Regions from separate parts of the Shewanella sp. Iso12 genome, predicted to be linked through region 1. Evidence: riboswitches for the same ligand, from Rfam matches in the RefSeq annotation. Region 1 holds a riboswitch; the other holds the start of a gene.

Region 1 (6,394 bases):
CCGGATGGTCGATAAGCTCATCATAGTTGGCGGCGCTGAAACGGCCGAACTGCCACTCTTCACCCTCGATTCGACTCAGGGTTGTTGCCAGCTGCCAGTTGGCCTCCTCCTCCGGAGGCAGAATTTCCAGCTCCAGCGGCTCAAGCTCTTTGCCGGCCACCGCCAAAAAGACGCTGCTGCCGTTGAAAAAGCCGTGGGTCTGATCCAGGTGGGCGCTGCGCACCGACATATCCCAGGCATAAACCGAGTAGCGCAGTTGCAGCGATTCGGCATTGGAATCTATCAGCCAGCGCTGCTTGTCAAGCTGAGTAATGCTGAGCGGACGCTCCAGCTCATCAAAGGCTTTAATATCTATGATATTGCGACAAAAATCGCGAACCATGTAGCTGCCCGGGATCCAGGATGGCAACCAAAGTTCCTGTTTCGGAGCCGGTGCCTGAATGGTGATTTTGACCTCGAACAGGTGAGCGTGGGGATCTATGGGGCAAATCTGATAACTGATCATCTGATATCCGTATGAATCGTTGGCGAGTGCCGGGAGCCAAATTGAGTGCTATCCGGCTGAGCATGGCGACAATGCTGCCAAAAAAGCCAGGCTGCGGCAATTGCTGCCGAGTTTTAAATGGCTTGAGGTTCAAATCGCCGTGGCCAATTACATCTCCGGGCCGAATGGTATTATACTGCCAAGAACACAGAGGTTTGGCCCTTGGGCCGAGCCTGAACCGACACACCGGAGAGTGGCAAAATGGCCGAAGAAACCATATTCAGCAAAATTATCCGCCGTGAAATTCCCACGGACATTCTGTATCAGGACGAACTGGTAACCGCCTTTCGGGATATCAATCCCAAGGCGCCCACCCATGTACTGATAGTGCCCAATCATCTGATCCCCACAGTCAATGACGCCAAGGCTTCGGATGAGCAGGCCATAGGCCGTATGGTGACTGTGGCTGCCAAGCTGGCCGCCGAGGCCGGGATCGCCGAGGACGGTTATCGTTTAATCATTAACTGTAATGAACATGGCGGCCAGGAAGTGTTCCATATCCACATGCATCTGCTTGGCGGTAAAGCCTTGGGGCCTATGGTGAGTTCAGCGTCATGAAAGTGAATCCGGAGTTTTTCCCGCTGACGACTCTGGCTACCCGTTTCGTCAACCAGTTGGCCCAGTGCCGCCGTCTCGGGCTCAAGGTGCATGAGGCCAGTGAGCACCATGTACTGATAGAATTGCCTTACAGCACCGAGCTGGTGGGTTACCCTGAAACCGGGGTTATTCATGGTGGGGTTATCACCACATTGATGGATACTGCCAGTGGTTGCGCCGTGGTTTGTGCCATCAAGGACAAATATGGTTCGCTGGAGATCTCGCCAACTCTGGATCTGCGGGTCGACTATATGAAGCCTGCCGAGCCCCACAAGCCGGTGTATGGTTTTGCCGAGTGTTATAAGTTGTCATCCAGCGTCGCGTTCACCCGGGCCATCGCCTATCAGGACAGCATAGACGACCCCATCGCCCATGCGGTTGGCTCCTTTATGCGGATAAGCCCTGAAATGATAGGGGATACTTTCCGCAAGGCACTGATGGGTGAGGAGACGAAATGACAGATCCCAAGGCATCCATGGATGTAAAAAGCATAGTTGCTAAAGTGACAGAAACCAATGATTTCAGTCACTTGCTTGAGCATGTTCCCTATGCTCGCTTTATCGGCATGCAGGTGGACAGGTTTGGCGATGAACTGGTGTTTCGTCTGCCGGCCAAAGATGACAACATAGGTAACCCGGTACTGCCGGCCATTCACGGTGGCGTGATAGCCGGGTTTATGGAGATGTCGGCCATCATCCAGCTTATGGTGTTTATGCAAACCAGTAAGGTGCCCAAGGTGGTTGATTTTTCCATCGACTACTTACGCGCCGGTTATCATAAGGACAGCTTCGCCGAGTGCCGAATAACCCGTCAGGGGCGGCGAGTGGCCAATGTCAATATCGACTGCTGGCAAACCAACCGCAAACAGTTGATTGCAACGGCCAGGGCGCACTTTTTGATTGATTGAGAATAAGGGATTGGCAGATGAAAAAAGTCTTGGTAATAGCAGCAACCGTGCTGGCTCTGGCAGGCTGCGCCAACCATACGGCCGGGGTGTATGCCAGCTCGACCGGTGAAAGCCGCGCAGACAACAGCAGCTTTGCCCGCTCTGTGAGTGTGGGTGATCTTATGGCCAGAGGCGAGGGCGGCTTGCTCAGAGGCACAGCCACCATCAGCAGCAAGGTCGCTACCGATATGCGCATTCAGTACAAGTTCACCTGGTATGATGCCAGCGGCTATACCCTGGATGATGAAGGTGTGTCCTGGAAGTCGGTTAAGCTGCATGGTAAACAGCAGTTGCAGGTGAGCGCCGTGGCGCCGAATCCGACCGCCAGCCGTTTTGAGATCTATGTGCGCGAGGCCTTTTCAAACTAAAAGTTGAAACCTCGGCACCACTGCCGCCCGAGCCATTATTCCCGTTGAATGCTCAACACTCGGGAGTATTGGGGTGGGCGGTTTTTTTATGCCCTCGGGTACAATTTGGCAACCTGGCTCACTTTTGTTGGTAACTCGTGTATACTGGCCCGCGCCAAGGGGTGTTTACCGCATTGCGGTTGACTGAGATGTCGTATGACGAACCCTTAGAACCTGATCCGGCTAGTACCGGCGTAGGAATGGGCCACAATTCGTGCACTTTCAACTCGCTTTCTTATTGCCGGATCTCAAACTGTGAATATTTGAGGTCCTATGTCCAAGTTTACCGTACCTACTCTGCTTGCCAGCACCATTCAGATGCTGCTGTGGGCACCCGTTCATGCCGCCGATAATCCCGGCGTTGAAAAGCAAGATGAGCAACAAGCCATGGAAGTAATAGTCGTCAGCGGCGACTTTCGTGGCCTGACGCTGGAGAAGATGCCCTCCAGTGTGACTGTTATCGATGAGCAGCGCATTGAAGATCAAGGCGCCGAGCATTTCGAAGACATGCTGGGTAACGTGGCCAATTTCAACTGGTCAGGTGCCAGCTCCCGGCCAAGATACTTCCAGATCCGCGGCGTAGGTGAGCAGGAGCAATACCAGGGAGCCCCCAACTCCTCTGTGGGCTTTATTATCGATGATATCGATCTCTCCGGGCTGGGCAGCGTTTCCAGCCTGTACGACCTGCAGCAGTTTGAAGTGCTGCGCGGCCCACAGGGCACCCGCTATGGCGCCAATGCCCTGGCCGGTCTTATCTATCTCAAGAGCAATGATCCCACAGACGTGTTCGAGCACGGCGCCGAAGTCTCGCTCGGTAATGATAATCTGCAAACCTTCAGCGGCTTCAGCTCCGGCCCAGTGACTGATTCCGGCAAGTTGCTCTATCGTGTGGCGCTGCAGCAACACAAGCAGAACGGTTATCGCGACAACCTGTATCTGGGCCGTGACGATACCAATGAGCGCGATGAATTCAGCGGTCGTATCAAGCTGCGCTGGTACGCCACCGACAAGTTGCAGGCGGACTTCACTCTACTGCACGCCGATTTTGACAATGGTTATGATGCCTGGACCCTGGACAATAACGGCTTCGATACCATTACCGATGCGCCGGGCGTCGACAAGCAGCGCACCACGGGATCCAGTCTCAAGCTGAGTTATACCGGCTTCGAGGCTTTTGAGCTGGTGTCCCTGTCAAGCTATGCCGCAACAGATCATCACCACGGTTACGACGGTGACTGGGCCAACCCGGATTACTGGGCCGGGAAAGAGTGCGGCGGCGCACCCTGTGAGTACGATTACACCTGGGATAAACGCGGTGAGCGGCGCACTCTATCACAGGAGTTCAGATTCAGCTCCAACGAGGCCGGGCGGATTTTCGGCGGCAGCACAGACTGGCTGGCCGGGCTCTATTTTATGGATCTCGATGAGGACAATGATCTCTACTCTGAATACAACGGCGGGCCGGATGAAGTGCTGACTTCCCGCTACAGCGCCAGTAACTATGCGGTGTTTACCCAGTTGGACTCAGATCTGGGGGCGGGCTACAGCCTGTCTATCGGTGCTCGGATCGAGCGACGTGAGAGTGACTACAGCGACAGCAATGGTGATGCCTTTAGCCCATCGGAAAACATGTGGGGCGGCCATATCGCCCTGTCCAAGGCGCTGGCTGAACATCATGAAGCCTATGTTCGGATAGCCAGGGGCTACAAGGCCGGTGGTTTCAATATGACGCTGCCCCAGGAGCTGGCCGACAAGAAAGAGTTCGATACCGAAATCCTCTATAACTATGAACTGGGGCTGAAATCCAGCTGGGCCGATGGCTTGTTGGATACTCGTCTGGCACTGTTCTTTATGGACAGGGAAGATCAGCAGGTAGCGGCCTCGCTGCAGGATCCTGTCGATCCCCAGCGCTTTATTCTGTTCACCGAAAACGCCGGCAGCTCCAATAACTATGGCGCCGAGCTGGAAGCCAACTGGTATCCCACAGATTCACTGCAGTTCTACACCAGCCTTGGATATCTGCAGACAGAATACGGTGATTACCTGTATCAGGATAAATATGGCAACCCTGTGGATCTCAGCGGCCGGGAACTGGCCCACTCGCCGAGATGGACCTATAGTCTCGGCATGACCTGGCGCAATGACATGGGCTGGTTTACCAACCTCAACAGCAGTGGCAAGAGTGCGTTCTACTACTCAGACAGCAATGACTCCCGATCTGAAGACTATCAAGTGGTCAACGCCAAGCTGGGCTATGAGGCCGACAAGTGGTCGGTTTACCTCTGGGGCCGCAACCTGTTCGATGAAAAATACGGCGTGCGCGGTTTCTACTTCGGCAATGAGCCGGATCAGGACTGGGCCGAGAAGCAATATATCCGCTACGGAGACCCACGCCAGGTTGGTGTGACCTTCAAGGTCAAATTTATCTGATGGCATAAGCCGTTGTCGGCCGGGGCGTGTTGCAGCGCCCCGGTTCATTACAGGAGATGTAAAATGAAGTTAACTGCCGAAATCAGCATGTATCCGCTCCACGATGAGTATCTGGAGCCTATTCAATGGTTTATCAAGCGCCTAGACAGTTATGCCAACATAGAGAGAACCACCAATGCCATGGCGACTCAGGTGTGCGGAGATTATGCCGAGGTGATGGCCATGCTGGCCACTGAGATGCAGGCAGCGCACGAGAAATTTGGCAAGGCGGTGTTTGTCTGTAAATTTATCGGCGGTGAGCTGAACTTGGGCCACAGGGAATAACCCATGAGTGAATTCTGGCACTGGCTCGCCGAGGCCGGCTCTCAGGCCCAGGGCATGGGCGCCTGGGAAGCGGTAGCCGTGGTATTGGCCTTAGCCTATCTGCTGCTGGCCATGAAAGCCAATATCTGGTGTTGGGCGGCAGCCTTTGCCAGCACCGCCATCTATACTGTGCTGTTCTGGAAAGTCGCGCTGCTGATGGAGTCAGTGCTCAACGTCTATTACATGGCGATGGCGCTGTACGGATACTGGCTCTGGCGCCGGGGTGGGGAAAACCATCAAGGAGTGGCCGTGACCTCCTGGCCCTGGCAGCGGCACCTGGTACTGATTTTGTTGACTGGGTTGGTGTCTCTGTTTGTCGGTCATATGATGGCAACTTTCACTCAGGCAGCCTTTCCCTACCTGGATGCGGCAACCAGCTGTTTTGCTGTGATGACGACTTTTCTGGTGGCGCGTAAAGTGCTGGAAAACTGGCTCTATTGGGTGGTTATCGATCTGGTGTCCATCTATCTCTATTTAAGCAAGGGCTTGATGTTGACCTCACTCTTGTTTGTGCTCTACGTGGGGATGGCGGTAGCCGGATACTTTATCTGGCGCGCCAGAGCCCAGGAGTCCCGCGGTCGCGACTCCTCACAGCTTGAAAGCGGCGCGGCATGAAAGGCAAACCGCTGACAGCACTTGAAGCCAGTCTGGGTGAAGGTTTGAGCTGTGAGCTCAATGCCGCCCTCAAGCGGCTACAGTTGTGGCCGCTTGAGGGGGCCAAGCCGCTCACCCTTGGGCTAAGCAACCAAAACTGGCTCTTGCAGGCAGGTAGCGAGTCAATGGTGCTGAGAGTCAATTCCCCGGGCTCAGACCGTATCTGCGACAGAAACAACGAACTGGCATGTTGGCGGGTTGCTGAGAAGGCGAACCTGGCACCAGGGCTGATTTGGGTCAGCGCTGACAAGGGTTTATATCTGAGCCGCTTTATCGAACAAGCGCCGCAAGCCAACTGGCAGCAGTTACTCGCATCCAAAGGCGCGACCGAGATCGCAAGCGCGGCTCAAAAAGCCTATGCAAACTCAAAGAACCTCTCTGGCCTGCTTGAGCGCAAACATGATTCTAAACATGAATCTAAACATGAGTTTAAACATGAGCCTAAACATGAAT
Region 2 (6,394 bases), on a different contig from region 1:
CACCCCCATGTCGCGGCAGCGCCCCGAGCCAGTGCTGTCTCGCGGGAACAGGCATTCATAACAGCCCGCCTCTGGGTTAAGCCAAGGGGCGGTATGACACAATAGGCCGGAATCGGCGCTGATCGCCGCCGCAATCAGCTCTTTGCCCAACTTCACACAGGCTTGGTTAAGGTTATGACGGCAAAAAAAATTGTCGCTGGCATCCAATACCAGTGACGCCTCACTAATAAGCTCCGCGCTCTTGGGGCCAAATAGCTTGGGCTCAATCTCAATCAGGCAGTTTGGATAATCGCGCCCCAGCTTTTCCTTGGCCACGTCGACCTTCAAACGGCCGATATCCTGCTCGTTGTAGAGCAGTTGCCTCGGCAGATTACCCAACTCGACAATATCGGGATCGATTAGAATGAGACGCCCTACTCCGGCGGCGGCCAAAGAGCGCGCCAGATGATGACCAAGACCTCCGAGCCCCACTATGGCGACCGTCTTTACCTGTAAGGCGAGCTGCCCCGCTTCTGAGACTCTGGGCAGCAGCAACTGGCTACCGTAACGGATAAAGTCGCGATCGCTCAGCCCGGTACAGTCCTCAACCCCAGCACGGCCCAGAACTCCAGTACCATCCCGCTCAGCTGCACCTTCCTGAAGCCCGGCATTTTGTTGGGCATAGCTAATCCCGCTTGCAATCGTGGCTGCTCGCCCTAACCAGCTTTGTGTCAGGTGCCTGAAAGCCGTTACCGGTTCGGCGGCCTCGGTAATGGCCCGCACCACGGCGACATTGGCCACACCGGTATGCTTGACGGCATCGAGGTTATGCTCGTCAATGCCGCCAATGGCGACCGTCGGCAGCAAGGAGCCGAAAGTTTCGCTATAGGCGCCAAGGCGCGTCAGTCCCTGGGGCAGAGACGGCATCACTTTGGTCTTGGTGGCAAAGATATGCCCGAGGGCCAGATAACTGGGCCTGTGGCGCAATGCAAGCAGCGCCTCGAAATAACCATGACTGGATAACCCCAGCGCCATACCCGCCCCTTGGATGGCCTCAAGGGATGCCTGGCTGAGATCCTCCTGGCCCAAATGCACACCAAAGGCGCCGTGGACAATGGCCAGTTGCCAGTGATCATTGATAAAGACCCGCGCCTGATATTGGCGCCCGAGCGCGATGGCGCGAATGATCGCCCGCTCGGCGCTCGAGCCGGGCAGCACTTCCTCCTTGAGCCGCAATTGAATGGTGCGGCAACCTGCCTTGAGTAAGGCTTCCAGCAATTCGACATCGGCCACGACCGGATAGATACCCAGATTATGGGGCAGTGTTTTAAAGCCTTCAGCACTAACGCCTTTAACACTAACAGCATCAGCAGAGGTTGGCGCTGCAAGCCAAGGGGCGCCGAGCACCTGGGCTGGGTTGGCCCAGGGATAATCCTCCAGCGGCCAAATGACAGGCATAAGCTCGGCGGCCAGACAAGCCCCGGGGCGACCTAAGGGGCCGGGACCACTGCCTACCCGATAACTCTGCGCCAAAGCGCCATTGATATAGGCCTTGGCCAGAATTAGGGCATCGGGCAAGATCCAGTCGTGGGCCAAAAATGCCGCTATGGCACTGGATAACGTGCAGCCGCTGCCATGGTTGTTGCTGGATGCTTGCCTTGGGCTCGCCAACACAAACCCCTGCCGTTGATGCAACCCGGAGCTGTGAGGCAAGTCTTTAACAAGCAGCAAGTCTTCTGCCAAGCCGCGCGCGATCCCCGCCTCGAAATCCCCGCCCTTGGCCAAGAGATGGCAAGGCAGTTCGTTTGCCAGGCAAGTTGCCGCATCTTGCCAGGAAGGAAAGTCATGAATATCGCTGCGACTCAGCAATGCCAGCTCGTGAATATTGGGGGTCAGCACAGTGGCGAGCGCCGCCAGCGGCCGGTAATCCAGCCGCGCCGTGTCCGTTGCAGTGCTCTTTGAGAGTGCATCGCCGCAACTGGCCACCATGACGGGGTCGACCACCAAAGGAACATCAGGCAGGTGCCGAGCCAACCAGTCACAAAGCAGCTGCAGCTGCGCTTGATTGGCAAGCAAGCCAATTTTTATCGCCTTGGGCGGCAAGTCACCGAGCAGAGCATTGAGCTGCGCCAGCAACATCTCCTCGCTCACCGCCTCGGTTAGCGTCACTGCCACACTGCTCTGGGCGGTCAAAGTGGTGATAACAGAGCAGCCATGGCAGCCAAGATTACTCAAGGTGGCAAGATCGGCCTGGATACCGGCGCCGCCGCCACTGTCTGAGCCGGCTATGCTCCAGACTATCGGCCTTTTATCAGCCGCCATTTCAGGCTTCCTCTTCATAGCGTGTAGCCTCTGGCTCGGGATTGGGATAGGACTTGGGATTGGACTCGGGTTTTGGATTGGACAAGGGCTTTTCGCCTGCTGTAGCCGGATGATACAGGGCGCTGCCAGCGGCCTTGAACTGCGCCGACATCCGCGCCATCCCCGCCTCGGCATCCAGTACTTCCAGCGGCTGTACCGTCAGTTCTTCAGCCTGCACTGGCTCGGTTTGGCGCTCTGCCGCGTCTGGCCCTGACGAATCCCCCGAAGCTAGCTGAGATGCAGACAAGGATGCAGCCAAAGACGCTGCATAGTCGCGTACATCCTGGGTGATTTTCATCGAGCAGAACTTGGGGCCGCACATGGAGCAAAAATGCGCCACCTTGGCAGACTCCTGAGGCAGGGATTCATCGTGGAACGCCCGGGCGGTATCGGGATCCAACCCCAGGTTATATTGATCTTCCCAGCGAAACTCGAATCTGGCCTTTGACAACGCATTGTCGCGCAGCTGGGCACCTGGGTGTCCCTTGGCAACATCGGCGGCATGCGCCGCAATTTTGTATGCAATAAGCCCTTGTTTAACGTCTTCCTTATTGGGCAAGCCCAGATGCTCCTTGGGGGTCACATAACAGAGCATGGCACAGCCGTACCAGGCAATCATCGCCGCGCCTATGCCAGAGGTGAAATGATCATAACCGGGCGCAATATCCGTGGTCTGGGGCCCCAAGGTGTAGAAAGGCGCCTCATCACAGTACTCAAGCTGCTTGTCCATATTTTCCTTGATCAGCTGCATAGGAATATGGCCCGGCCCTTCGATTATGGTCTGCACATCGTACTCCCAGGCGATTTTCACCAGCTCACCCAAGGTTTCCAGCTCGGCAAACTGAGCCTCGTCGTTGGCATCGGCGATCGAGCCGGGGCGCATGCCGTCACCGAGCGACAGAGAAACATCATAGGCGGCGCAAAGCTCACAGATGTCGCGGAAATGGCTGTAGAGGAAGTTTTCCTTATGATGGCTCAGGCACCACTTGGCCATAATGGAGCCGCCGCGGGATACCATGCCGGTCACCCGATTGGCCGTCATGGGCACATAGCGCAGCAAGACCCCGGCATGAATGGTGAAGTAATCCACCCCTTGTTCGGCCTGCTCTATCAGGGTGTCGCGAAACACTTCCCAACTGAGATCTTCGGCAATGCCGTTGACCTTTTCCAGCGCCTGATAGATGGGCACGGTACCTATGGGCACAGGCGAGTTACGCACTATCCATTCGCGGGTTTCGTGGATATAACGGCCGGTGGACAGATCCATCACTGTATCGGCGCCCCAACGGGTGGCCCACACCAGTTTTTCCACCTCTTCCTCGATGGAAGAGGTCACCGCCGAATTACCGATATTGGCGTTAACCTTCACCAAAAAGTTACGGCCGATAATCATAGGCTCGGCTTCCGGATGGTTGATGTTGGCGGGAATGATGGCGCGGCCACGGGCCACTTCGCTGCGGACAAACTCAGGGGTTATCGGCGTGGCAACTATAGCGCCAAAGGCTTCTCCTTTGGCCTTGCGGGCCAGCTGCGGATCTTTGGCAAGCGCTTCGTTGGCCCGGGCCATATTTTCACGAATGGCGATATATTCCATTTCAGGAGTGATAATGCCGGCGCGGGCGTAATGCAATTGGGTCACCCGCTTACCCGGCTTGGCCCGGCGCGGTTTGGGCAAAGCGTCGAATCTCAAATGATCCAGCCCTTCATCCGCCAGCCGCTGCTGGGTAAAACTGGAGCTGACAGAAGTCAGCTCTTGCGTATCATCACGCTCTAAAATCCAGCCCTGGCGCAGTTTATCCAGGCCCTGGCGCACATTGATAGCTGCGTTGGGATCTGAGTAAGGGCCGGCACAATCATAAACACGTACAGCGGGATTGGGTTCAAATTGCTCACTGCCATCTTGGGTTGGTATTCGGGTGTCTGTCTGCCTGATTTGGCGCATGGCAACCTGAATATCTGCCCGGGAACCCTGAACAAACAGCTTCTGTGAATTGGGATGCAACAAGGGTTTAAGGTTATCGATAAAAGCCTGGGCGGCCTCACGGGTTTGACGACGATTGGATTGACGATTTGACATAAGCAAGCTCACTCTTTTGGAAAATGAAATTGCTTGTCAGGAGAGTTGAATAATAAGCGGCGCGAGCTGACTGATTAAACTCCTTGATTTGGAGTCCTCCTCCGGCGGTGTTGGCAGACTGACCTCGTGGTTTCAGGTCAGTTCAATGTCAGCTGGAGAAGCCAGATATCGCCTCGGCTCTTTAAAGCCTTTGGCATAGATTTTTGCTCGCAGTGGCTGCGGTAATGCTGCAGCTGAATGCTTGTTTCCTTCGCAGGTGCTAGCCTGATCAGGTTCAACGGATCCCGAATAAACGGTCTCAGCCCAGAGGGCACTCCGACAAGATTACTGCCGAGTATAAGCACAAGCGGAAGCGGGAAACAAGCCCGACAGCAAAACGCGCCGCAGAATCTAATCCATTAAAATCATAAGTTAATTATTTGAAGTTAATGAAAATATTTACAAAAATCTGGAAACCAATCTATTTCCAATCAAATAAATTGATTACAAAACTCACTTACCAAGCCGCTTTAGACGGCTGACCACCGCCTCCTTGAGTGCTTTTTCCATCTCTGTCTGACCGCACTTAAATGGAAACCCCAAATTTTCGGCGTAGGGATTGAGCGGAGTCGGCACCTTGACGACCCGATAGCAGGTATCACCATCTTTGACGATACGGTTGGGGTCAAGCGGCAGATCAAGACTGGCCACTTTATTGAAATCATCGGCGTCATTGACCCAAAGCTCCTCCATCTCCCCATCCATTTCACTGAGGCTCTTGCGTCCCGTGGCCTTATCCGCATATTGTTGTGATAACTGCTGCAGCGCCTGCTGTTGCGAGTGTTGCAATACTTTTCGGGCAGACTTTAATGCGCTTGAACTGAAGTCAAGCTGAGCTTGCTCTGCCGGCTGCGGTTTAAAGTCATTTGTTCGCTCTGGCGCAGATACGGCTGCATTTTTTGTTTTTTCAATGACTCTATCAATAGACTTAACGCTTTGAGCCCGAGTCTTGGGGATGCTTTGCTCTTTCTGGTCTTGAACAGCCACTTGTTCAGTCTCTTGCAGCGGCTCTTCGGCAGCCTGCTCTTGTGGCTCAGTGTTTTGTTGCTCGGTTTTTTGTGGCTCAGAACGCTTGCTCGAGTCAGCTTTTTTAACCTCTATCGCTTCCTTGGACTGGATTATTGCTTCTTCGGCCAAGGCTTCCGGCACTGACGTTAACGGTTTGGGGCTGGGCTGACTGAAATAAAGATAGGATTGCAACGCCTTGGGTTTGGCAGGCTCTGTCACCACTCTTCGCCATTCGGCTTGCTGCCAAAACCAGGATAACCCCAGCAATAGCACTAAGTGCGCGGCTCCCGCCACGGTCCAACTACTGAAGGCGTTGCCCTTTGCCTCAGCATCCCCCTGCTCTGCTTTTTTAGTCATGCCAACTTGCGCCAGGCATTGGGGTTGAACCCCAAGCTGTTGACTAAAAAGCGATTGGTCAAAGAAAGGGTCAATCGAATGTATTTGAAAATGGCTTGGTTGGCAGGAACCTGTGTTAAGGATTTCATCCAGATCAAGCTCAAAGGCAGCATCCCTACCCGGAATGCTGAAGCTCAAGCTTGCCATTGTCGCCGGGCTTTCGTCTCGGCTGGCAATCAATTTATCTGAATGTGGAGGCATAAGCCGCTGATTTATCTTTCACCAAATGTAAACTCAGTGTTAGAGAAAACCCTCGGTAAAAAGTTCATTCCCTTGTTTGAAAAGCAATTTACGCTACAAACTCAAATCGACGGCTTCAAACAAAACAGGTAAAACCTTTGTCAAATAAGGCTGACGGGATCCTCTGAACAAATTAACTGTAAAAAGCGACTTGGAAGCCGGGCAACGAGTTGTTAAGGTGCAGCATTAGACGTTTGCAAAAAATGCAGACGATACGGTTTAAAGAACAAATCAATCTCAGCGAACAGCTGTACACTTTTATCTGGCCAGAGTGCCATAGCGCTGTTAGACTCA

Evidence for each region. Region 1 has a riboswitch for thiamine pyrophosphate ahead of HCX89_RS06015 (TonB-dependent receptor). Riboswitches for the same ligand answer to the same signal wherever they lie in the genome.
Region 2: it holds a riboswitch for thiamine pyrophosphate, as region 1 does, so the genes downstream of both, thiC (phosphomethylpyrimidine synthase ThiC) here and HCX89_RS06015 (TonB-dependent receptor) in region 1, are expected to answer to the same signal.

What each region holds. Positions count from the first base shown of each region.
Region 1 is NZ_JAAUHW010000002.1:452,219-458,612, forward strand. Features, by position in the region: gene HCX89_RS05990 (M61 family metallopeptidase) at 1-505, opposite strand, end outside; gene hinT (purine nucleoside phosphoramidase) at 746-1,102, shown strand; gene HCX89_RS06000 (PaaI family thioesterase) at 1,099-1,599, shown strand; gene HCX89_RS06005 (PaaI family thioesterase) at 1,596-2,048, shown strand; gene HCX89_RS06010 (YcfL family protein) at 2,066-2,455, shown strand; TPP riboswitch at 2,603-2,712, shown strand; gene HCX89_RS06015 (TonB-dependent receptor) at 2,768-4,924, shown strand; gene HCX89_RS06020 (hypothetical protein) at 4,988-5,248, shown strand; gene pnuC (nicotinamide riboside transporter PnuC) at 5,252-5,902, shown strand; gene HCX89_RS06030 (phosphotransferase) at 5,899-6,394, shown strand, end outside.
Region 2 is NZ_JAAUHW010000006.1:149,260-155,653, reverse strand. Features, by position in the region: gene HCX89_RS12620 (bifunctional hydroxymethylpyrimidine kinase/phosphomethylpyrimidine kinase) at 1-2,301, opposite strand, end outside; gene thiC (phosphomethylpyrimidine synthase ThiC) at 2,303-4,417, opposite strand; TPP riboswitch at 4,646-4,745, opposite strand; gene HCX89_RS12610 (hypothetical protein) at 4,910-5,821, opposite strand.